Regions from separate parts of the Pseudomonas fragariae (ex Marin et al. 2024) genome, predicted to be linked through region 1. Evidence: riboswitches for the same ligand, from Rfam matches in the RefSeq annotation. Region 1 holds a riboswitch; each other region holds the start of a gene.
What was found. A riboswitch is a leader RNA that binds a small molecule or an ion and turns the genes downstream of it on or off. The one in region 1 is predicted to bind cobalamin.
Positions count from the first base shown of each region.

Region 2: another riboswitch for cobalamin. It lies ahead of cobO (cob(I)yrinic acid a,c-diamide adenosyltransferase); the one in region 1 lies ahead of cobW (cobalamin biosynthesis protein CobW).
Region 3: another riboswitch for cobalamin. It lies ahead of AC54XV_RS15895 (ABC transporter substrate-binding protein); the one in region 1 lies ahead of cobW (cobalamin biosynthesis protein CobW).

Region 1 is NZ_CM184369.1:3,607,115-3,614,387, forward strand. Features, by position in the region: gene AC54XV_RS15475 (magnesium chelatase ATPase subunit I) at 1-706, opposite strand, end outside; gene cobN (cobaltochelatase subunit CobN) at 706-4,470, opposite strand; gene cobW (cobalamin biosynthesis protein CobW) at 4,474-5,538, opposite strand; cobalamin riboswitch at 5,658-5,881, opposite strand; cobalamin riboswitch at 5,940-6,154, shown strand; gene AC54XV_RS15490 (CbtB domain-containing protein) at 6,251-6,433, shown strand; gene AC54XV_RS15495 (CbtA family protein) at 6,444-7,166, shown strand; gene AC54XV_RS15500 (cobalamin biosynthesis protein) at 7,144-7,273, shown strand, end outside.
Region 2 is NZ_CM184369.1:4,376,777-4,384,049, forward strand. Features, by position in the region: gene cobD (threonine-phosphate decarboxylase CobD) at 1-272, opposite strand, end outside; gene cbiB (adenosylcobinamide-phosphate synthase CbiB) at 265-1,173, opposite strand; gene bluB (5,6-dimethylbenzimidazole synthase) at 1,170-1,820, opposite strand; gene AC54XV_RS18940 (cobyrinic acid a,c-diamide synthase CobB) at 1,817-3,112, opposite strand; gene cobO (cob(I)yrinic acid a,c-diamide adenosyltransferase) at 3,138-3,749, opposite strand; cobalamin riboswitch at 3,841-4,054, opposite strand; gene AC54XV_RS18950 (PQQ-dependent sugar dehydrogenase) at 4,174-5,502, shown strand; gene AC54XV_RS18955 (C40 family peptidase) at 5,831-6,376, opposite strand; gene AC54XV_RS18960 (C40 family peptidase) at 6,466-7,194, opposite strand; gene AC54XV_RS18965 (NAD-dependent deacylase) at 7,270-7,273, opposite strand, start outside.
Region 3 is NZ_CM184369.1:3,718,142-3,725,414, reverse strand. Features, by position in the region: gene AC54XV_RS15910 (peptidase U32 family protein) at 1-1,583, opposite strand, end outside; gene AC54XV_RS15905 (ABC transporter ATP-binding protein) at 1,690-2,481, opposite strand; gene AC54XV_RS15900 (FecCD family ABC transporter permease) at 2,478-3,500, opposite strand; gene AC54XV_RS15895 (ABC transporter substrate-binding protein) at 3,497-4,510, opposite strand; cobalamin riboswitch at 4,641-4,839, opposite strand; gene pmrG (lipopolysaccharide core heptose(II)-phosphate phosphatase PmrG) at 5,154-5,849, shown strand; gene AC54XV_RS15885 (phosphatase PAP2 family protein) at 5,816-6,718, shown strand; gene AC54XV_RS15880 (response regulator transcription factor) at 6,739-7,273, shown strand, end outside.

The DNA of each region.
Region 1 (7,273 bases):
TTGCCAGGGACTGGTCATCCAGTTCAATGCCCGACAGCAACTGACGTGCCTGTTCACAGCGCTGCTTCAAGGCATCCTGCTGCGTTTGCCAGTGCTGGCAGAAGCCCTGCGGATCGCTGTCGAAATCCAGACGGCGACGGATGATCTGACTGCGCTCGGCAGGCAGCGTATGGCCGCTCAGGGCCACATTGAGGCCAAAGCGATCCAGCAACTGCGGGCGCAATTCGCCCTCTTCGGGGTTCATGGTACCGATCAGCACGAAACGCGCAGCATGACGATGGGAGATACCGTCGCGCTCGACCAGGTTGACGCCGCTGGCTGCGACGTCCAGCAGCAGGTCGACCAGATGGTCGGCAAGCAGGTTGACCTCATCGACATACAGCACGCCACCGTCGGCCTTGGCCAGCACGCCCGGAGAGAAGCGCGCGCGGCCTTCGCTCAGCGCGGCGTCAAGGTCCAGCGTGCCGACCAGACGCTCTTCGGTAGCGCCCAGCGGCAAGGTGACGAACTGACCGCTGGCCAGCACATCGGCCAAACCGCGGGCCAGCGTCGACTTGGCCATGCCTCTTGGCCCTTCGATCAACACGCCGCCGATGCGCGGGTCAATGGCAGTCAGGCATAACGCCAGTTTCAGGTCATCAGCACCGACCACAGCGGCCAGTGGAAAATGCGGAGTTTCGCTCATCGTTGAATCAGACACGGTCATCAGTTCTCTTCTATGTCCAGGAGCAGGTCTTCCAGCGCCTGCTGATACTCGCCAGGCTCCTGCCAGAGGCCGCGCTGCTGGGCTTCGAGCATGCGCTCGGTCATGTCGCGCAAGGCATCGGGGTTGTGCTCGGCGATGAAATCGCGAGTCGCCGGGTCCAGCAGATAGGCGTCGGCGAGCAGCGCGTACTGGTGATCATCGATCAGCTCGGTGGTCGCATCGAACGCGAACAGGAAATCCACGGTCGCGGCCATTTCGAAAGCACCTTTGTAACCATGGCGCTTGGCCCCTTCGATCCATTTCGGATTCGCTGCGCGCGAGCGTATCACCCGGTTCAGCTCTTCCTTGAGGGTGCGGATCTTCGGCAGGTCGGGCTGGCTGTGATCGCCATGGTAACTGGCGGTCTTCTGCCCGCTGAGGCTTTCAGAAGCGGCGAGCATGCCGCCCTGAAACTGGTAGTAGTCATTTGAGTCGAGCAGATCGTGCTCGCGATTGTCCTGATTCTGCAGCACCGCCTGCACCTGAGAAAGCCGCTGGGCAAAGCGCTGACGCGCAGGCGTACCTTCATCGGCAGCGCCATAGGCGTAACCGCCCCAGTTCAGGTAAACCTCGGCAAGGTCGTCGCGGCTCTGCCACAGGCGGCCATCGATAGCACCCTGTACGCCAGCGCCATAGGCACCGGGCTTGGCACCGAATATCCGCCAGCCGGCCTGACGCGCCGCCTCGTCTTCGTCCAGACCTTCTGCGAGGAAGCCTTGCCGTTCTTCACGGACCCTGGCCGCCAGCGGGTTCAGGTCGTCGGGCTCGTCAAGCGCCGCGACGGCCTGCACCGCAGCGTCGAACAGCTTGATGAGGTTGGCGAACGCGTCGCGGAAGAAACCGGAGACCCGCAGTGTCACGTCCACTCGCGGGCGGTCGAGCAGGCTGATCGGCAGAATCTCGAAGTCGTCGACCCGCTGACTGCCCGTCGCCCACACCGGACGCACGCCCATCAGCGCCATGGCCTGGGCGATGTCGTCACCGCCGGTACGCATGGTCGCCGTGCCCCATACCGACAGGCCCAGCTGGCGCAGGTGATCGCCATGGTCCTGCAGGTGACGTTCCAGCAACAGGTTGGCGGACTGGAAGCCGATTCGCCAGGCCGTGGTGGTCGGCAGGTTGCGCACGTCCACGGTAAAAAAGTTGCGGCCGGTGGGCAGCACATCCAGACGGCCCCGGCTCGGCGCGCCGCTGGGGCCTGCCGGAACGAAGCGACCACTCAGGGCATCGAGCATGCCCTGCATTTCGCCGGGGCCGCAGGCATCCAGACGCGGCGCGACAACGTCACGCAAGCTGTCGAGAATCAGCGCCAGATCATCGTGCGCCGGCAAGTCGGTCAACGCTTCGCCCTGCGTGACGCGTTCGATAAGGATGGCGGCGTAAAGCTCCAGCCGCTCGCGCGCGTCGCCCGCACTGCGCCAGGGGTCGCTGCTCAGGTGCTGCAACGCAGCAGGACGCGGGCCGGTCCAGGGTTCGGCCAGCTCGCAGTTCAAGGGGTCGAAGTCCAGCTCGAACGCCTTGCTCAACGCGCGCAACAGACTGGACTGCGCGCCACGCCCGTCACCGCGCGGAATACGCAGCAGGGCTAGCAAGGTGTCGATGCGCAGGCGACCTTGCGGCGATTGACCGAAGATATGCAGGCCATCGCGAATCTGTGATTCCTTCAGGTCACACAGGTAAGTGTCCAGACGTGGCAGCCAGAGCGCCGCGTCGGCATCGCTGTCGAGGTTCTCGCCCAACGCCAGTTCGCGGTCGATATGGGTTTCACGAACCAGTTCGAGAATGTCACGCTGCAGCTCGCGCGCGCGGCGCGGATCAAGCATTTGCGCTTCATAGAATTCGTCGGCGAGCAGTTCCAGATTGCGCAACGGGCCGTAGGTCTCCGCGCGGGTCAGCGGCGGCATCAAGTGATCGATGATGACCGCCTGAGTGCGCCGTTTGGCCTGTGCGCCCTCGCCCGGGTCGTTGACGATGAACGGATAGATGTTCGGCATGGCGCCCAGCACCGCGTCCGGCCAGCAGGTTCGCGACAGCCCCACGCCCTTGCCCGGCAGCCATTCGAGGTTGCCGTGCTTGCCGACATGCACCACCGCATGCGCGCCGTAGGCCTTGCGCAACCAGAAGTAGAACGCCAGATAGCCATGGGGTGGAACCAGATCCGGGTCGTGATACACCGCGCTCGGGTCGACCTGATAACCCCGCGCCGGTTGAATGCCGATGAACGTGAGGCCAAAGCGCAGTCCGGCGATCATCATCCGGCCGCTGCGAAACATCGGATCGGTGTCCGGCGTGCCCCAACGGGCGTTCACCGCATCGCGATTTTCCTGCGGCAGTTCGTTGAACGCCGCCAGGTATTCCTCCAGCGCCATGCTCTGCTGACACGGGCGCTGGTCGATACTGTCCAGATCATTGGTCACGCCGCCCAGCAGTTGCTGGATCAGTTCGGTGCCAGTGTCCGGCAACGGTGCCAGCGGATAGCCCTCGGCCTGCATGGCGCGCAGCATATTCAGCGCCGCAGCAGGCGTATCGAGCCCCACACCGTTGCCGATCCGCCCGTCGCGAGTCGGGTAATTGGCGAGGATCAGTGCCACGCGCTTTTCGCCATTGGGCAGGCGTGCAAGCTCGATCCAGCGCCGCGCCAATTCCGCGACGAAATCCATCCGGTCCGGCTGGGCGCGGTAGCAGACCACGTCCGACTGGCTGCGCTCACTGCGCCAGGCCAGGTCCTTGAAGCTGATCGGCCGACTGATGATCCGTCCGTCCAGCTCCGGCAAGGCAATGTGCATCGCCAGATCGCGAGCGCCGAGGCCCTGTTCGCTGGCCTGCCAGGCAGGCTCGTTGTCCTGCGCGCAGATGGCCTGAATGACCGGCACGTTGCGCCGAAACGGCCGCAGATGCGGCGCTTCCGGACTCGACTGGGCAAAACCGGTGGTATTGAGGATCAGCTCGGTTTCAGCCTCATCCAGCCAGTCTTCCACCTGAGTGAAACAGCCGGGCTCCTTGAGGCTGGCCACGGCGATGGGCAGCGGGTTGATGCCTTGCGCCTGCAAGCGCGTACAGAACTCGTCGATGAAACCGGTATTGGCGGCCTGCAGGTGCGAGCGATAGAACAGCAGCGCCACCACCGGCTGCTCGGCAAGCCAGTCTGCCTGCCAATCGGCAAGCTGCGCGCTTGCCAGTCGCGGATGGTAGATGGCCGTGCGCGGTAACGGCGCGGGCTCGGCCCATGAGTAATCGCGGTGCAGCCAGCGACTGGCCATGCAGTTGTACAGTTGCAGCGCGTTCTGCAGGCCGCCCTGACGCAGGAACTGCCAGAGTCGATCGCGCTCTGCGGCAGGCACGGTGCTCAGATCGCTCAGTTCCGGATCGGGGCGGTCATCACCGGGCACCAGAATGACCTGAACACCACGTGCCGCGAGCTCCATCAGCCGCTCGACACCATAGCGCCAATAGCCGATACCGCCGTGCAGCGAAATCAGAATGACCTTTGCGTGACGCAGCACTTCATCGACGTACAGGTCGACAGAGGCGTGATTCTGGACCTGCATCGGGTTGGCCAGACGCAGGCTGGGGTAGTCTTCGGGGAGCTGCCGGGCAGCTTCGGCCAGCAGCGCCAGGCTGGAGTCGCCGCTGCAGAGAATCACCAGCTCGGCCGGCGTCTGGCCCAGATCGGCAATATTGTCGTCAGGTACGAAACCGCCGGGCTGGGTTCTCAGTAAATGCATGGGTCAGCCGGCAATCGCAGCATTGAGTTGCGCTTGCAGGGCTGCGGCATCCAGCTCCTGACCAATCAGCACCAGGTGCGTGGCACGCTCTTCATCGGCACGCCAGGCGCGGTCGAAGTGCTTGTCGAAACGCGTGCCGACACCTTGAATCAGCAGGCGCATCGGCTTGCCGGGAATGGCCGCGAAGCCCTTCACACGCAGAATGCCGTGTTGCACCACCAGTTGATTCAGTGCATCGAGCAGGACTTTTTCATCGGCTTGCGGCAGCTTCAGGGAAATCGAATCGAACGCGTCGTGATCGTGGTCATCATGATCGTCATCGTCGTGGTGATCATGGTGGGTCTTGCGAGCGTCGATGTGCAGCTCGGACTCGGCACCAACACCCAGCAGCACGCTGATCGGCAGGCGACCGCTGCTGGCTTCGATCACCTTGACCGCAGGCGGCAGCTCCTCGGCAACTTCGGCACGCACCGTCGCCAGACCTTCGGCGTCGATCATGTCGGCCTTGTTGAGGATCACCAGATCGGCGCTGGCCAGTTGATCGGCAAACAGTTCGTGCAGGGGCGACTCGTGGTCCAGGTTGGGATCGAGTTTGCGCTGCGCATCGACCTGATCCGGGAAGGCAGCGAAGGTACCGGCCAGTACCGCCGGGCTGTCGACCACCGTGATCACCGCATCGACCGTGCAGGCGTTGCGGATTTCCGGCCACTGAAAAGCCTGGACCAGCGGCTTGGGCAGCGCCAGCCCCGAGGTTTCGATCAGGATATGGTCCAGGTCACCACGGCGCGCGACCAGTTCGCGCATCACCGGGAAGAACTCTTCCTGCACGGTGCAGCACAGGCAGCCATTGGCCAGTTCGTACACCCGGCCGTTGGCTTCTTCTTCGGTGCAGCCGATCGTGCACTGCTTGAGGATTTCTCCGTCGATGCCCAGCTCGCCGAACTCATTGACGATGACCGCAATGCGCCGCCCTTCGGCGTTGTCGAGCATGTGCCGCAACAGGGTGGTCTTGCCCGAGCCGAGGAAGCCGGTGACGATGGTGACGGGAAGCTTGGCCAGTGTTTTCATCAGGTGCCCTTTGGCAATGCGGCGGGCAAACAGGACGAGAACCGCATGCATGACACGCAGATCGGATCGCCACCGGATCACCCCGCCCGGTTGTAGTGAGAATTCTCCAGGGCCGCAGCATGTGTGGCCCGTTCGAGGCAGGTCTCCTGGCTCACGGCGGCGTGCGGCAGGCAATCAATAATGTGCCGACACGCATTCATCGCGCCTTCCCGCCGCAGCAGTGGCTGTGCAATGAACATGACCGTTTACAGTTGCGGGGGCAGCTGCGGCTTGTACCGCATTCCCGTCTTAGCTCCACTGGGTGATGTTTTACCCGGGGAGAACCTCGAACCGGCAAGGCTACGCAGTGACTGCAGACAGGTCAATCGTTCAGATTGACGCTGCCCCGCCGCCCATGCTCTCCTGTGCGCCTTGTTTCGGGTGCCCCTCACGGGGTGAAACGGGAAACCGGTGCGCTCGCGTTGTCGAGCAAGTCCGGTGCTGCCCCCGCAACGGTAAGCGAGCGTAGGTCTGATCCACTGTGCCGCTGGCATGGGAAGGTGACCTTGCAGGCTTTGACGCATTGACGTCCTGGCCCCTCGCGAGCCCGGAGACCGGCCCGATATGCTTGCAATGACAAACCCGCGGTGGGCGGGCGCAGTTGAAACCTCCGGCGTCTGCCGGCAGGTTCTTTTGCGCGTGGCCCACTTGCCGATCATCAAGAGGGAACGCCATGTCGACCATCAGCAGCCACGCCGCCGCACCCAGCTCCACACGCATTCAACGCCTGACCGCCGCCATCAGCGCTGCGCTTCTCGGCGCCTGCCTGGTGTACTTCGCCGGTTTCTCGCACATCGCGGCCGTACACAACGCGGCACACGATACCCGTCACAGCGCTGCCTTTCCTTGCCATTGAGGGCCACACATTGTTCAAGCGAATCGCCTATACCGCAGGTTTCACCGGCCTGCTCGCCGCCCTGCTGCTGACCCTGCTGCAAAGCCTGTGGGTGGTGCCGCTGATCCAGCAGGCCGAGACCTACGAAAACGCGCCTGCCGAGCAACTGCATCAGCACGCGGACGGCGCGATGGCCGAACACAGCCATGCCCATGAAGAAGCGGCCTGGGAGCCCGAAAACGGCTGGCAGCGTGTGCTATCCACCACTGGCGGTAACCTGGTGGTCGCGGTGGGCTTTGCGCTGATGCTTGCCGGGCTTTACACCCTGCGCGCGCCGGGTCGCACCGTGCAAGGCGCATGGTGGGGGCTGGCGGGTTTTGCCGTGTTCGTGCTGGCCCCCACCTTTGGCCTGCCACCCGAACTGCCAGGCACAGCCGCGGCCGAGCTGAGCCAGCGGCAGTTGTGGTGGCTCGGCGCTGCCGCGTCGACTGCCGCCGGGCTGGCCTTGCTGGTGTTCGGTCAGAACTGGCTGCTCAAAGCACTGGGTGTGGCGATTTTGCTGGTCCCGCATGTGCTTGGCGCGCCACAGCCGCTGGTCCATGAAAGCCTTGCTCCCGAGGCGCTGGAATCGCAGTTCATGATGGCCTCGCTGCTGACCAACGCGCTGTTCTGGGTCGCGCTGGGATTGATCAGTGCCTGGCTGTTCCGCAGAAACGATGTGCATAACGACAATGTCGACCTGCATCAAGCCTGATCCAGCGACGCTTCAACCCGGCGCAGCACTGGTGGCCGGGCTGGGCTGTCGGCGCGGCTGCTCGGCTGCGCTGTTGCGCGATCTGCTCGAGCAAAGCCTGCAGGCAC
Region 2 (7,273 bases), 770 kb from region 1:
ACGCCGACCCGCCCTGCGCTGCGCACCCGCGGCAGCGCCTGAATCGCAGCCTGCGAACCGGACACCGGCAATAACCGGGTCACGCCGTAATAAGTGCAGGCCGCCGCTTCCAGACCATCGTCGGTCTCGGGCAACCGCGCCCAGGCACGCGTCGGGATCTCCGGGATGGGCCACGACCAGGGTGCGATCCCGGTGGACAGGTCCAGCCAGTCGGCCAGATGAATACCGTAATGCTGCGCCGCCGCGCGCAACCGCCCGCCGTGCTCAAGCATAAAATTCAGCCGCCACGCAGATGACCAGCAGCCATAACCACACGCCGCGCTGCACCAGTTGCCAGCCGCGATCGATCGAGTCCGCATCGGCAGGCGCACCGTCGCCCAGTTGCGGACGCTGATGCAGCTCGCCGTGATAGATCGCCGCGCCACCCAGCTCGACACCCAGCGCGCCTGCGCCAGCGGCCATCACCGGACCGGCATTCGGACTGTCCCAGGCCGGAGCCTGTGTGCGCCAGCAACGCAGCGCCAGTCGGGTCTTGCCCAGCAAGGCGTAGGTCAATGCCACAAGACGTGCGGGAATATAGTTGAGCAGATCGTCGATCTTCGCCGCAGCCCAGCCAAAACGCTCAAAGCGCTCGTTGCGGTAGCCCCACATGGCGTCCAGCGTGTTGCTCAGCCGGTACAGCACCACGCCGGGCGCACCGGCCACCACGAACCAGAACAGCGCAGCGAACACCGCATCGCTACCGTTCTCCAGCACCGACTCGGTGGCAGCGCGGGCGACTTCGGTAGCGTCCAGCTCAGTGGTCTGGCGACTGACCAGATAACCGACGCGCTGACGTGCTTCGATCAGATCATCACTGCGCAGCGCTTGCGCCACCGGCTGAACGTGCTCGCCCAGGCTGCGCATGCCCAGCGCGCAATACAGCGCCAGAATCTCGAACAGCCAGCCCACGCCAGGCAACCAGCTCAGCAGCGTGGCCAGCAACGTCAGCGGCACAACAGTGATGACCCAGGCGGTAACGCCGTGACTGCGCCAGCCACGGCCGCCACTGTTGAAACGCTGCTCGACCCGACTGGCGAAGTTGCCGAACGCCACCAGCGGATGCCATCGTTTCGGCTCACCGAGCAGCGCATCCAGCGCGACCCCGGCGACGCTCAGCAGCGCCACACTCATTGACTCACTCCCCATTGATTCTCGTACAGCAACTCATGCAGCGGACGCGCCTGCGCCCAGCCTTCCATCACCAGCATTGGCGCGGGATAAAATTCCTTGACCGGGCCCAGGCAAATGATCGCCAACGGCTTGGCGCCGTCAGGCATGCCCAGCAGTTCGGCCAGCGCCTCGGGGTCGAACAGCGACACCCAGCCCATGCCCAGGCCTTCTGCACGCGAGGCCAGCCACAGGTTCTGGATCGCGCAGGACAGCGAAGCCATGTCCATTTCCGGCAAGGTGCGCCGGCCGAAAATGTGTTGCTCACGCCCTTCCATCAGCGCGGCGACCAGCACTTCTGCACAGTCGTTGATGCCTTCGACCTTGAGCTTCATGAATTCGTCGGTGCGCTCACCCAGCGCCTCGGCGGTCCGGATACGCTCTTGCTCTACCTGCGCCTGCATCCTGCCGCGCAATAGCGGGTCGCTGATGCGGATGAAGCGCCACGGTTGCATCAGCCCGACGCTGGGGGCCTGATGCGCGGCCTCCAGCACACGTGCCAGCAGCTCGGGCGCGACCGTGCCGCCGATGAAGTGGCGCATGTCGCGACGTTCGGCGATGGCGCGGTACACCGCAGCCCGCTCTTCGGGGCTGAACGCTTGCTCGGTCATGGTTTGAACAGCGCCGCGATCGCCTGAGGGCAGGAAGGAAAATAGAAATGCACGTAGGACGCGGTCAGGCGACCCAGGCGATAGACCGCTTCTGCGCCGCGCCCGCCATTGGGGCTGACGCCACGCGCAATCGGCTGCAGCTCGGTGCTGGTCAGCGAATGGTGATAAGTGTGACCGTGCAGCGTGCCCTCGGGCAGCTCGACGGCTTGCAAGGCCAGCGCGGCCAGACGCTTCTGCATGACCGCTTCACCGGACAGCAAGCCGACCAGTTCGGCGCGCACGCCCTCGACATCGGTCAAGGCTTCGAGCAAATAGAGCATGCCGCCGCACTCGGCGAGAATCGGCTTGCCGGCAATATGGTGAGCCCTGATCGAAGCCTGCATCGTGCCATTGGCGGCCAGCGCGACGTGGTGCAGCTCCGGGTAGCCGCCTGGCAGGTACAGGCTGTCGGCGTCGGGCAGCTCGCGATCATGGATCGGCGAGAAGAAGCTCAGTTCGGCGCCCATGTTCCTCAGCAGGTCCAGGCTCGCGCCATACAGAAAGGCAAAGGCTTCGTCGCGCGCGATGGCGATGCGGATGCCGCGCAGCAGCGGCTCGACCTGCACCGGGTCGGGCGCAGTAAAGGTCACGGCCGGCGGCAAGGCCACTTCGCAGGTGCTGGCCAGCGCCGCAGCCGCCATGTCCAGACGCACGTCCAGATCATTGAGCTCACTGGCCTGGACCAGCCCCAGATGGCGGCTGGGCAATTCGAAGCCGACCTCCCGGGACAGGGCGCCGTACCAGCGCAGGCCTTCGGTCAGGCTGTTCTCCAGCAACTGCGCATGGCGTACCGTGCCGACGCGATTGGCCAGCACGCCGGCGAACGGCAGATCAGGCTGATAGCGCGCCAGGCCCAGCGCCAGTGCGCCAAACGTCTGCGCCATGGCCGTGCCGTCGATCACACCGAGTACCGGCACGCCAAAATGCCGGGCCAGGTCGGCGCTCGACGGCGTGCCATCGAACAGGCCCATGACCCCTTCGATCAGAATCAGGTCGGCCTCGTCAGCCGCTTCCCACAACAGGCGACGGCTTTCATCGGCACCGACCATCCACATGTCGAGTTGATAGACCGGCGCGCCACTGGCCCGCTCGAGAATCATCGGGTCGAGAAAGTCCGGGCCGCACTTGAACACCCGGACCTTGCGCCCCTGGTTGCGGTGCAGGCGTGCCAGTGCAGCGGTCACCGTGGTTTTGCCTTGCCCGGAGGCAGGCGCAGCGATCAGTACCGCCGGGCAATCACGCGGGGCTCTCATTGCAATGCGCTCAATGATGAAGGGTTCACAGCTCGATACCTTTCTGCGCACGAATACCGGCCTGAAACGCGTGCTTGACCACGCCGATCTCGGAAACGGTATCGGCCAGGTCGATCAATTCGGCTTTGGCACCGCGGCCAGTCACCAATACGTGCTGCATCGGCGGACGTGCCTGCAGATCGCTCAGCACCTGTTCGAGGTCGAGGTAGCCATGTTTGAGGGCGATATTCAGTTCGTCGAGCACCACCAGACCAATGGCCGGATCGCGAAGCATTTCCTGAGACACGGCCCAGGCGGCCTCAGCGGCGGCGATGTCACGCTGGCGATCCTGGGTTTCCCAGGTGAAGCCCTCGCCCATCACGTGATAGCGCACCTGCTCGGGGAAACGGCGGAAAAACATTTCTTCGCCCGTGCTGTTGCGGCCCTTGATGAACTGCACCACGCCACACTGCATGTCGTGGCCCATGGCCCGGGCGAGCATACCGAACGCCGAGCTGCTCTTGCCCTTGCCATTGCCGGTCAACACCAGCAGCAGGCCGCACTCGTTGGGCGAGCTGGCAATACGCTGGTCCATGAAGGCTTTCTTGCGCTGCATGCGCGCCAGATGGCGTTCGTCGCGTTCGGGGGATTCGTTCATCTGGGTTCTCCGCTCGGGGCAGGCGACAACAGACGGAAGGACAGCACTGGACAGCACGGCAACGCCCTGCACAGAACATCACCCTCCGTGATGTCATTGAATGATTCAGGCCGGTCTCCGGGCTCATGAGCGGGTCACCCCGGCTGCGCGCCTTCCCATGTCGAAACACAGTGGCGTCAGGCACAGCCTTGACTCATTTACCGTTGCGGGGGCAGCGCCGGGATCGGATCTGTCGACCCACACCGGCTTCCCTGTTTCACTCTGCCAATCGAGGATTGCAGAGCACCTGAAACAAACCGCGAAGGGTAGAGGGTTGGACCGGGAGCGTCAATCGACACCGTCGCCGCGGAACGTGATTGAACCTAGCGGGTTGGCGGTGCCTCTATCAGTTACTGGACCACGCCTTTGTTAATGGAGATCGATCATGTTCAAACTCAGACCCCACTACGCAGTGTTGCTGCTGGTCGCCGGCGGCCTCGCTGCCTGCGGCGAGTCGTCGAGCCTGCAAGTCTCGGATGGAACAGGCCCCTCGCCCAAGCTGCCGGAGCCCAACAAGACGCTGATTCCGACCGTCAACATCGCCCCTGCCGTAGGCTGGGAAAAAGGCGCCAGGCCGGTCGCCGCGCCGGGCACACAAGTGGCTGCGTTCGCCGAGAACCTCGACCACCCGCGCTGGCTGTATGTGCTGCCCAACGGTGACGTGCTGGTGGCGGAAACCAATTCGCCCGCCAAACCGGATGATTCCAAAGGCATTCGCGGCTGGGTGATGGAAAAAGTCATGGGCCGCGCCGGTGCCGGTGTGCCCAGCGCCAACCGCATCACCTTGCTGCGTGACGTGGACAAGGACGGTGTGGCAGAGACGCGCACGGTTTTCCTGCAAAACCTCAATTCGCCGTTCGGCATGACCCTGGTGGGCAACAAGCTGTATGTGGCCGACACTGACCGCCTGATCAGCTTCCCGTATGAATCCGGGCAGACCTCGATCAGCGCGCAAGCGACCGAAGTGGTCGACCTGCCGGGTGGCACGCTCAATCACCACTGGACCAAGAACGTCATCGCCAGCAAGGATGGCAGCAAGCTGTACGTGACCGTGGGCTCCAACAGCAACGTGGCCGAGAACGGCATGGACAAGGAAGAAGGTCGTGCGGCGATCTGGGAAGTGGACGCGGCTACCGGTAACCACCGGATCTTCGCGTCCGGCCTGCGCAACCCCAACGGCATGGATTGGGAACCGAAGACCGGCAAACTGTGGACGGCGGTCAACGAGCGCGACGAGATCGGCAGCGACCTGGTGCCTGACTACGTGACCTCGGTGCAGGACGGCGCATTCTACGGCTGGCCTTACAGCTATTACGGCCAGCACGTCGACGAGCGCGTCAAGCCGCAGAACCCGGCACTGGTCGCCAAGGCGATTGCCCCGGATTACGCAGTCGGTCCGCACACCGCTTCGCTGGGCCTGGTGTTCGCCGACGGCAAGACACTGGCTGCACCGTTCAACGAAGGCTTGTTCATTGGCCAGCACGGCTCCTGGAACCGCAAACCGCACAGCGGCTACAAAGTGGTGTTCATTCCATTCAGCGGCGGCAAACCCAACGGCACCCCGGTCGATGTGTTGACCGGCTTCCTCAACAAGGATGAAAAAGCCATGGGTCGCCCGGTTGGCGTGGTCAATGACCAGCGCGGCGGATTGCTGGTGGCCGACGATGTCGGCAACAAGATCTGGCGCGTGACATCCGCCAAGGCTGCTCAGTAACGCCGAGCGTAGAGGTTTGACGCAGAGCGTTGCACGATAGTTGAGATCATCGTTCCCTACGCTCCAGCACTCGGCGTTACACACAAGCCCTGGAGAGCCCGGAATACGTGCCTTTCAGGGTTCTGCCCGAAGGGCGTAGGAGCGAACTTGTTCGCGAAGGCGGTGTTTCAGAAGATGCATTTTCGGCGATCATACCGGCCCTTTCGCGAACAAGTTCGCTCCTACGGCCTACGGCCAGAATCTAAAGTAACGTTGAGCGCTCCGCGTGGGCGTGGGCATGCAGTTCTGGACGCTCTTGAGTGCGCGCAGAGCAATCAGCGCGAAGCGCTTAAGGCCGATTCTGCGCCAGGCTGGACGGCTGAATCACGCGTTTGGCGTTGAGATAGGCTCTCTGCCAGTAAGGCTTGTCGAGGCTGTCGAGCTTGACCGTGCCGCCGGTGGCCGGCGCATGCACGAAGCGGCCTTCGCCGACGTAGATCCCGGCGTGGGACACCTGCGAACCGCCCGACGTGGCGAAGAACACCAGATCACCTGACTGCAATTGCTCGCGACGAATATTCGGTGCGCCCATCACGATCATCTCGCGTGTGGAACGCGGCAGGGAAATGCCCGCCGCATCACGATAGACATAGCCTATAAGACCGCTGCAATCGAAACCGGAGTCAGGCGTGTTGCCGCCCCAGCGATAAGGCGTGCCAACCAGCCCCAACGCACGAAACAGCACGTCTTCGGCAGCCGGAGAAAGAATCTGGGGAGGTGCAGTGACCACCGGACGCTGAACGATCCGGGGCGCTTTGGGCGGAGGCGGCGCGCTGGCGCAGGCACCGAGCAACGCAGCAACAGAGATGACTAACAGGCGCAACGCAATCGACATAACCACAACAACCTATCCGGATGCGGCTTACGCTGCCGAGAAGCTCAAAAACGCAGAAAGACCCGAAGGTCTTGTGCTGCGCGTTCTATTTATTTACGCCGCTTGGGCGCGGTCTTGACTGTAGTCGAAGTCATCGCCGTTGTCTGCGTTACTTCAGGTGTCGATTTTACTGCAACAGTACCCGGGGCCATCGCCAGAGGCCGCTTGGCCTCGATGAAGGTCTTGCTCCAGTAGGCGTCATCGAGGCTGTCGATTCGCACACCGCCGCTGCGGCGACTGCTGGAGTGGATGAACTGCCGATTACCGGCGTAGATCGCTGCGTGGCTGACCTGACCACGACCGCGAGTACTGAAGAACAGCACATCACCCGGCTGAAGCTTATTGCGCGCTACCAGAGGTGCGTTGACGTTGATCATTTCACGCGTGGAACGTGGCAGGCTCATGCCGGCCTCTTCGCGAAACAGATAACCGATGAAGCCGCTGCAATCGAAACCCGAAGAGGTCGACGTGCCGCCGAACTTGTAGCGGGTGCCGATCAGCGACTTGCCACGCTCCAGGATGCTGTCGGCCAGGGCCGGCAGTTGGTAAGACTTGTTATCAGCGAACTGGGACAGTTCGTCTTCGGTAGCGAGCTCGTCCTGCAGGACTGCCGCGTCGGCACGACGGGCTGCGGACTGGGCATTGGCGTTGATTGCACTCTGATAGCGTGGAACTGGCTGGGCCTGTTCCTGCTGTGCGACCGGCATATTGGCCGAGCAACCGAAGAGAAATGTAACGAGTGCGAGAGGCACGAGGGGTGCGAAGCGAACAACTTGCATGGGCACAACCGTGGCTGACTAGTTAAGATGGCGAGACTATGCCTTTTATGAAGGTGATTTGCAAATTCAATCGAACTAG
Region 3 (7,273 bases), 110 kb from region 1:
GGCGGGGTGGTCTCGGCCTTGCGGCCACCACGTGGGTGAGCCTTGATACGGGCTTCGGTCAGCGCCTCGATGGCGTCGCGGCGCAGGGTCTTGAGCTGCGAGTTGGGTACGAAGAACGCCTGTGGCGCGTCAAGCCTGACATCCTGGGCATGATAGATCGTGGTGCCCAGTTGAGTGAGCAGGTCACGCAACTGATCCAGCGCCTGCTCGGGCTTGTTGGCCGCACCGAATGGCCCATCGAGGCCGACGGTGACGCTCACGCTTTCTTCGCTAGTGGCTCTCAGGCTCAAATGATCTTCGCGCAGCGTGACCTGCCACTGAACGCCGATACGACGCTCGGCCGAGGTCTTGAGCAGCGCCTGTTGCCAGTTGTGGTCCAGGTTGCGGTTCAGCGGATGATTGGGGCGTAGGCCGGAAAGGCCCGCGGGCATCTCGTTGGGCTCTACGCGATAGCGCCAGCGCTTCTGGCCGTCCTCTTCGAACTCGCCCTTGAGCTCGGCGATGTTGGCACGGAAGCCCACTACTTCACGCTTGATCTGCACATTGAGGCCATCGCCGTTGGACAGCGGCTCATGGGTCACGGCGATCAGGTCGCGTTTGCCAAGCTTTTCAACGGTGCCCACCGCCAGACCGGTGAAGGTCGGTGTGTCGAACGCGCCGATGTCGATCTTGCGGTCGCTGACGAAATAATCGGTGCTGCCGCGATGAAAGGTCTTTTCCGGGTCCGGCACGAAAAAGTGCGCGGTACGGCCGCTGGAAGCAGGTGCGAGGTCCGTGCGGTCTTCGAGAATCTCGTCCAGACGCTGGCGATAATAGGCCGTGATGTTTTTCACGTAGCCCGCATCCTTGTAACGGCCTTCGATCTTGAACGAGCGCACGCCGGCGTCCACCAGCGCATGCAGGTTGGCGCTCTGGTTGTTGTCTTTCATCGACAACAGATGCTTTTCGAAGGCCACAACGCGGCCCTGATCATCCTTGAGGGTGTACGGCAGGCGGCAGGCTTGCGAGCAGTCACCACGGTTGGCGCTGCGGCCGTTTTGCGCGTGGGAAATATTGCACTGCCCGGAGAACGCCACACACAGCGCGCCGTGGATGAAGAATTCGATGGCCGCGTCGGTCTCGTCGGCGATTGCGCGGATTTCCTGCAGATTCAGTTCGCGGGCCAGCACCAGTTGCGAGAAACCGGCCTGATCGAGAAACTTGGCCCGGCTCAGGGTGCGAATATCGGTTTGCGTACTGGCGTGCAGTTCGATGGGCGGAATGTCCATTTCCATCACCCCGAGGTCCTGCACGATCAACGCGTCCACGCCGGCGTCGTAGAGCTGGTGAATCAGCTTGCGCGCAGGCTCCAGTTCGTCGTCATGGAGGATGGTGTTGATGGTGGTGAAGATCCGCGCGTGATAGCGGTGCGCGAATTTGACCAGCTCGGCAATGTCACTGACCTCGTTGCAGGCGTTGTGCCGCGCACCAAAGCTCGGCCCGCCGATATAGACCGCATCGGCACCATGCAGGATGGCTTCACGGGCGATGGTCACATCCCGTGCAGGGCTGAGCAATTCCAGGTGGTGCTTGGGTAACGACATGGCAACGGGATCCGGCTGCGGGCAAAGCGCGCATTGTAGTGGCAGAGACCGCGCGGTGCACCTGTTGCAGATTGCAGCAGGTGCCGGACTGACCATCGGCGCGGTTTCAGCGCGAGCGCAGGCGCAGAATCTTCGCCCCGTCACTGGGGTCGGTCAGCCAGTGCGCCACCACGCCGAAGGTGCTCAGCAGGCGTTCCGGGGTCAGCACCTCAAGTGGCGCACCCAGCGCGACCAGCCGACCCTTTTCCATGACCGCCACACGGTCGCAGTCCAGCGCCTGATTCAGGTCGTGCAGGGCAATCACGGTGGTCACCGGCAAGGCTCTGACCAGGCCGAGGATGGTCAGTTGGTGCTGGATGTCCAGATGATTGGTCGGTTCGTCCAGCAGAAGGATCTGCGGCCGTTGCGCCAGCGCCCGGGCGATGTGAACGCGTTGCCGCTCGCCACCGGACAAGGTGTGCCAGGCGCGTTTTTGCAGGTGCAGCATGTCCACATCCTGCAACGCCTGGCGAACGATCGCGTCGTCCGTTGCGCTCCACGGCTCCAACGCCGACAGCCAGGGCGTGCGGCCCAGTTCGACGGCATCCAGTACGGTCACGGCGTCGCTGGTTTCAGCTTGCTGCTCGACCACCGCCAGCAGGCGCGCCACGTCTCTGCGGCTCAACGCCTCAAGTGCTTGCCCGCCCAGGCTGACCGAGCCGCGGACCGGCTTCTGAATACCGGCCAACAGCTTGAGCAGGGTGGATTTGCCCGAGCCGTTGGGACCGACCACGGCCAGGGTTTCACCGGCGGCAATGCTCAGGTCGACATCGCGCAGCAGCGCTGCGCCACGTACCGAATAACCCAGACCGGCACAACCGAGCACCGGTGCATTGAGCGAATGGGGTAAGGCGTTCATCGCGTGCTGTTGCCCCGGATAAGAATCAAAGCGAAGACCGGTGCACCTATCAGTGCGGTAATGACCCCGATCGGCAGCGCCTGCCCCTTGATCAGCGTGCGCGAGAGGATATCGGCAGCGATCAGGAACAGTGCGCCGCTCAAGGCACTCAGCGGCACCAGCCGAGCATGCCGGACACCGACCAGCATCCGTACCGCGTGCGGGATCACCAGCCCGACAAAACCGATGGAGCCGACAATCGAGACCATCACTGCGGTGACCAGCGCGGCGGTAGTGATCAATATGATCTGCACGCGGCGTACCGCGATCCCCAGTGACGCCGCCGAGTCGCTGCCGAAGGTGAACGCGTCCAGCGCTCGCCTGTGCCAGAGGCACACCAGCAGACCGACCAGCACTGTCGGCACTGCCAGCCAGACCGAGTGCCAGCGCACGCCGCTGAGGTTACCCAGCAGCCAGAACATGATGCCGCGTGCCTGCTCGGAGCTTGCCGATTTGGTGATCAGAAACGAGGTCAGGGCATTGAACAGTTGCGAACCGGCGATCCCGGCCAGAATGATCTGCCCGGCTGCCGTGGTGCCGCGTGAAGAGTGCGCCAGCAGGGCGACCAGCGAAAATGCCGCCACGGCACCGACAAAGGCGCCGGCCGACATCGAGATTGCGCCTGCACCGAAGCCCAGAATAGCGACCAGTACCGCGCCGGTCGAGGCCCCTGCGGAAATCCCCAGCAGATACGGGTCTGCCAGCGGGTTGCGCAATAACGATTGCAACACCACACCACAGATCGCCAGCCCGGCCCCGCAGGCGGCTGCGACAATGGCGCGGGTCAGCCGGTAGTTCCAGACGATGCCTTCGTCGATAGGGTCGAGCACATAGCCGGCAGCCCAGAGTTTGTTGGCCAGCACCTGAAAGACCACGTTCAGGCTGATCGAGGTTTCGCCGATCGCGGCCCCGATCATGATCGCCAGCACCAGCACCGCCGAAACCCAGAGCACATGACTCAATGCTATCGGCAATCTCATTTGGCAGCGTTGAAACGGTTGGCGGCGTCAGCCAGTTCCTCGAACCCGGTGAACAGACGCAGGCCAGCCTGCATGCCCTCGGCGTCGATGATCACGATCCGGTCATGCTTGACCGCGTCCATGTTGCGGGTCACCGGGTCGGTCTTGAGGAATTCGATTTTTTTCAGGTAATCGTCGGCCGGGAAGCGGCGGCGATCCATGCGCGCGATGACCAGAATGCTTGGGTTGGCCTTGGCGATGGTTTCCCAGCCCACGGTTGGCCACTCTTCGTCGGACTGGACGATATTGCGCATGCCCAGGCTGTTGAGCATGAAGTCCGGAATGCCTTTGCGGCCTGCCACGAAAGGGTCGCTGGCAAGGTCGGAGCTGGAGAACCAGAACAGCGCCGAGACGTCGTTGGCCTTGTTCTGCCTGACGTTGGCAATCGCCGCGCTCAGGCGGGCCTTGAGGTCGGTGACCAGCGCGTCGCCGCGATCCTGCACATCGAAGATCTGCGCCAGTTGCTCGATGCTCTTGTAGATGGTCTCGATGCGGAACGGCTCCAGGCGTGTGCCATCGGCGCCGACCAGATTGTCCTTGCCTTCGCAGTCGGACGGCAGGATGTAAGTGGGTATCTTCAGGTCATGGAACTGCTCGCGGGTGCCGACCGCGCCCTGTTTGCCGACCATCCACTCCAGCTGCACGGCCACCAGTTCCGGACGCTTGCCGATCACTGCCTCGAAACTGGGCTCGTTGTCGGCCAGGCGTTCGACCTTGTCGTTCTGCGCCTTGAAGCGTGGCAATACATTGTTGAACCACAGCGAAGTGCCGACCAGTCTGTCGCCCAAGCCCAGTTCGTAGAGCATTTCGGTGCCGGCCTGGCCAATGGTCACAGCCTTGGTTGGCGCATGCGTGAAGGTCAGGGTCGCGCCACAGTTTTCAAGGGTCAGCGGGTACTGAGTGGGGGCGGCGAGGGCCAGGGTGGACAGCGTCAGGCTGGCAGCGAGTGCGGCGAGGCGGGGCAGCGACATGGAATGCGGTCTCCGTTGGAGCAGGTGCCAGGGCGCAATGCACATCAGGAAACACATCCCCGGATGATGACCGGGCACGGCGGGAAATGCCGACGCGTGCGGATGTCCTTCCCGGACACCCCGCCGGTTAGTGGGTTGAAGCGGGTCGGCAGGTCTCCTGACTGACACGTCATCGCCAGGCTCCGGCCTTCCCGGATCACGATCCAGTGGCAGTCATGGAGCAGGCTCGGTGCCTACAGTTGCGGGGGCAGTTTCGTTTTTCGCCTGGTGAGAAAGGCGTGCGAATTCCCTGTTAGTTCCTCTCGGAAACCGACGCGCGGCATGGTAAACGATAAGCGTTTTAGTGGCTAATCCTTTGCAGCGCCGCTGCAGCAGACCGCCGGCCAGGTCAAAATCGTCCCGATGGACACGGAACTTTCCGGAAAAACGCTTAAATTATCTTCATGTTCACGCCCGTAAAACCGCAAAGCCCCATTCCAGAGGGCTCGCGTGAAAAATATGGCGCTGGGCCACAACACGTTTTTCACATCTTCTTCACTGCATCGGGACGATGCTGAACCTATCTTGCCTGCATGGGAGCGGCGCAGACCTCGGGCACTCCCTGGGTCAACGCCAGACATAGGTTCATGGCAGGAGTGGTCCCTTGACCGACACGATAATCAACAAGAATGTACTGCCCCGTTCGGGCATCAGTCAGCGCTACAAATTGCATCGGCACATCGTATCGATGTCTGTTGCCGTCGTGCTTACGGCTATCTGCGCGTGGTTCTACGCGGCCTTCTCGGGCGTGCACGTGGTGGACCTGGGGGTGGGCAGCAACCTGAGCGTTTCCGGCCTCCGCGAGCACTGGCGACAAGGCGATGTGGTGGTGATGATTCGCCATGCCGAACGCTGTGACCGCTCGAACAACCCGTGCATGAGCGACGCCGACGGCATTACCTCCAACGGCCGCGACGCCGCTCTGGCGGTGGGCGCCGGGTTGCAGAAAATGGGCATGGACCACGCGCGCCTGATCGCCAGCCCCAAGACCCGCACGCAACAGACTGCGCAACTGTTGGCCGGGCACGCGGTGGCTGGCCAAGACTGGATCAACGACTGTGACAGCGGCTTCATGAAGGCTGTGCAGGCTCACAAGGTCAGCGGCGAGAACATGGTGCTGGTGACCCACAGTGGCTGCATCGACCAGTTCGAACGCAAGGCCGGCGTACCTGGCGGCGAGCGCTCGAGTGAGTACGCCCAGGCGTTTTTCGTACAAATAGACGGCAGCCACCCGCCGAAAATCCTCGGCTCCCTGAATGCCGGGCAATGGGCAAACCTCAACAGCGAGCAATTCAATTGACGACCTCTTCCAGCGCCAGGCTGCGGTTTTACGGCATCAACTTGGGTGTACCGGTGTTTTTCGCTCTACTGGTCTTCGTTACTTTCGACCTGACCACGATCGACCGGCAACTGACTGATCTGTTTTTTGATTCGACGGCCGGGGTGTTTCCCGTCGGCCAGAGTCATCTGTTCGAGAACATCACGCACAGATGGGCGCGGATTCTTCCGAACTGGACCGGGGAACTGGCGATCATCGGTGCGATGCTGTCCTTTGTCTGGCCGTTGCTGGAAAAATATGATGATTCGCGCCTCGCGAGACGGCTGACGGGCTCTCGGTTGGGCACCTTCCTGCGCTTTGCACGCAGGCACCGGCTGGACTTCTTTTTCGTCATCGTTGCCTTTGCGCTGAGCACCGCCATGATCCATTACCTGAAAAGCCACACCAGCGTTTACTGCCCCGTCGAGACCACCTTGTACGGTGGCAGCCAGGCGCACATCGAGTGGTTCAGGAACTTCAACCTGCTGCATGAGGCTGGCGCCGGGCGATGCTGGCCGGGCGGTCATGCGTCAAGCGCGTTCAGTCTGCTCGCCCTGTACTTCGTGGCTCGTCGCTATTGCTGGCGGCATTCGAACATCCTGCTGGCGGGCATTCTCCTGCTCGGGATGATTTACGGCACCACGCGGGTACTGCAAGGCTGGCACTTCATGTCACACACCTTCTGGGCGGGTATCGTGGTGTGGCTGAGTACACTGTTGGTCGCCTTGTGCTTCTATGGTCGATCAAGGTTGCAACAGCCGATTCACCAGGCGGTGGCCGTCAACAGACCTGATGCATTCGTCACGCAGCCTGCAGACACATTGGTAACAGGATCCCGGTCGGCCGGGTAGAAAGACAAGAAGGCGCGGCAATGAACATTCTGGTTATTGAAGACCACCGTGATATCCACGATAACCTGCTGGAATTCTTCGAACTCAGGGGGCATGCGGTAGAAGGGGCGCTGGACGGCCTGAGCGGGCTGCATCTGGCCGCCTCGAAACGCTTCGATGCGATCATTCTCGACATCATGCTGCCCGGCATCGACGGCAATCAGATCTGCCACAGCCTGCGCCAGTATTCGAAGTCGGAAGTCGCGATTGTGATGCTCAGCGCGCGCGATGAACTGGATGATCGGCTCACCGGTTTCAAGGTGGGGGCCGACGATTACATCACCAAGCCGTTCGCGATGTCCGAAGTGCTCGCCAGAGTCGAAGCGATCGTCAGCCGACGGCAGCGCCAGGACAACCGGATGATGGTGGTCGCCGACCTGCAGTTCGATCTGGACACCCTTGAAATCACCCGCAAAGGCGTGCCCTTGAAGCTCAACCCGACCAACATGAAGCTGTTGGAACTGTTGATGCGCAAGAGCCCGCATATCGTCAAGCGCTCCGAACTGGAAGAGGCGC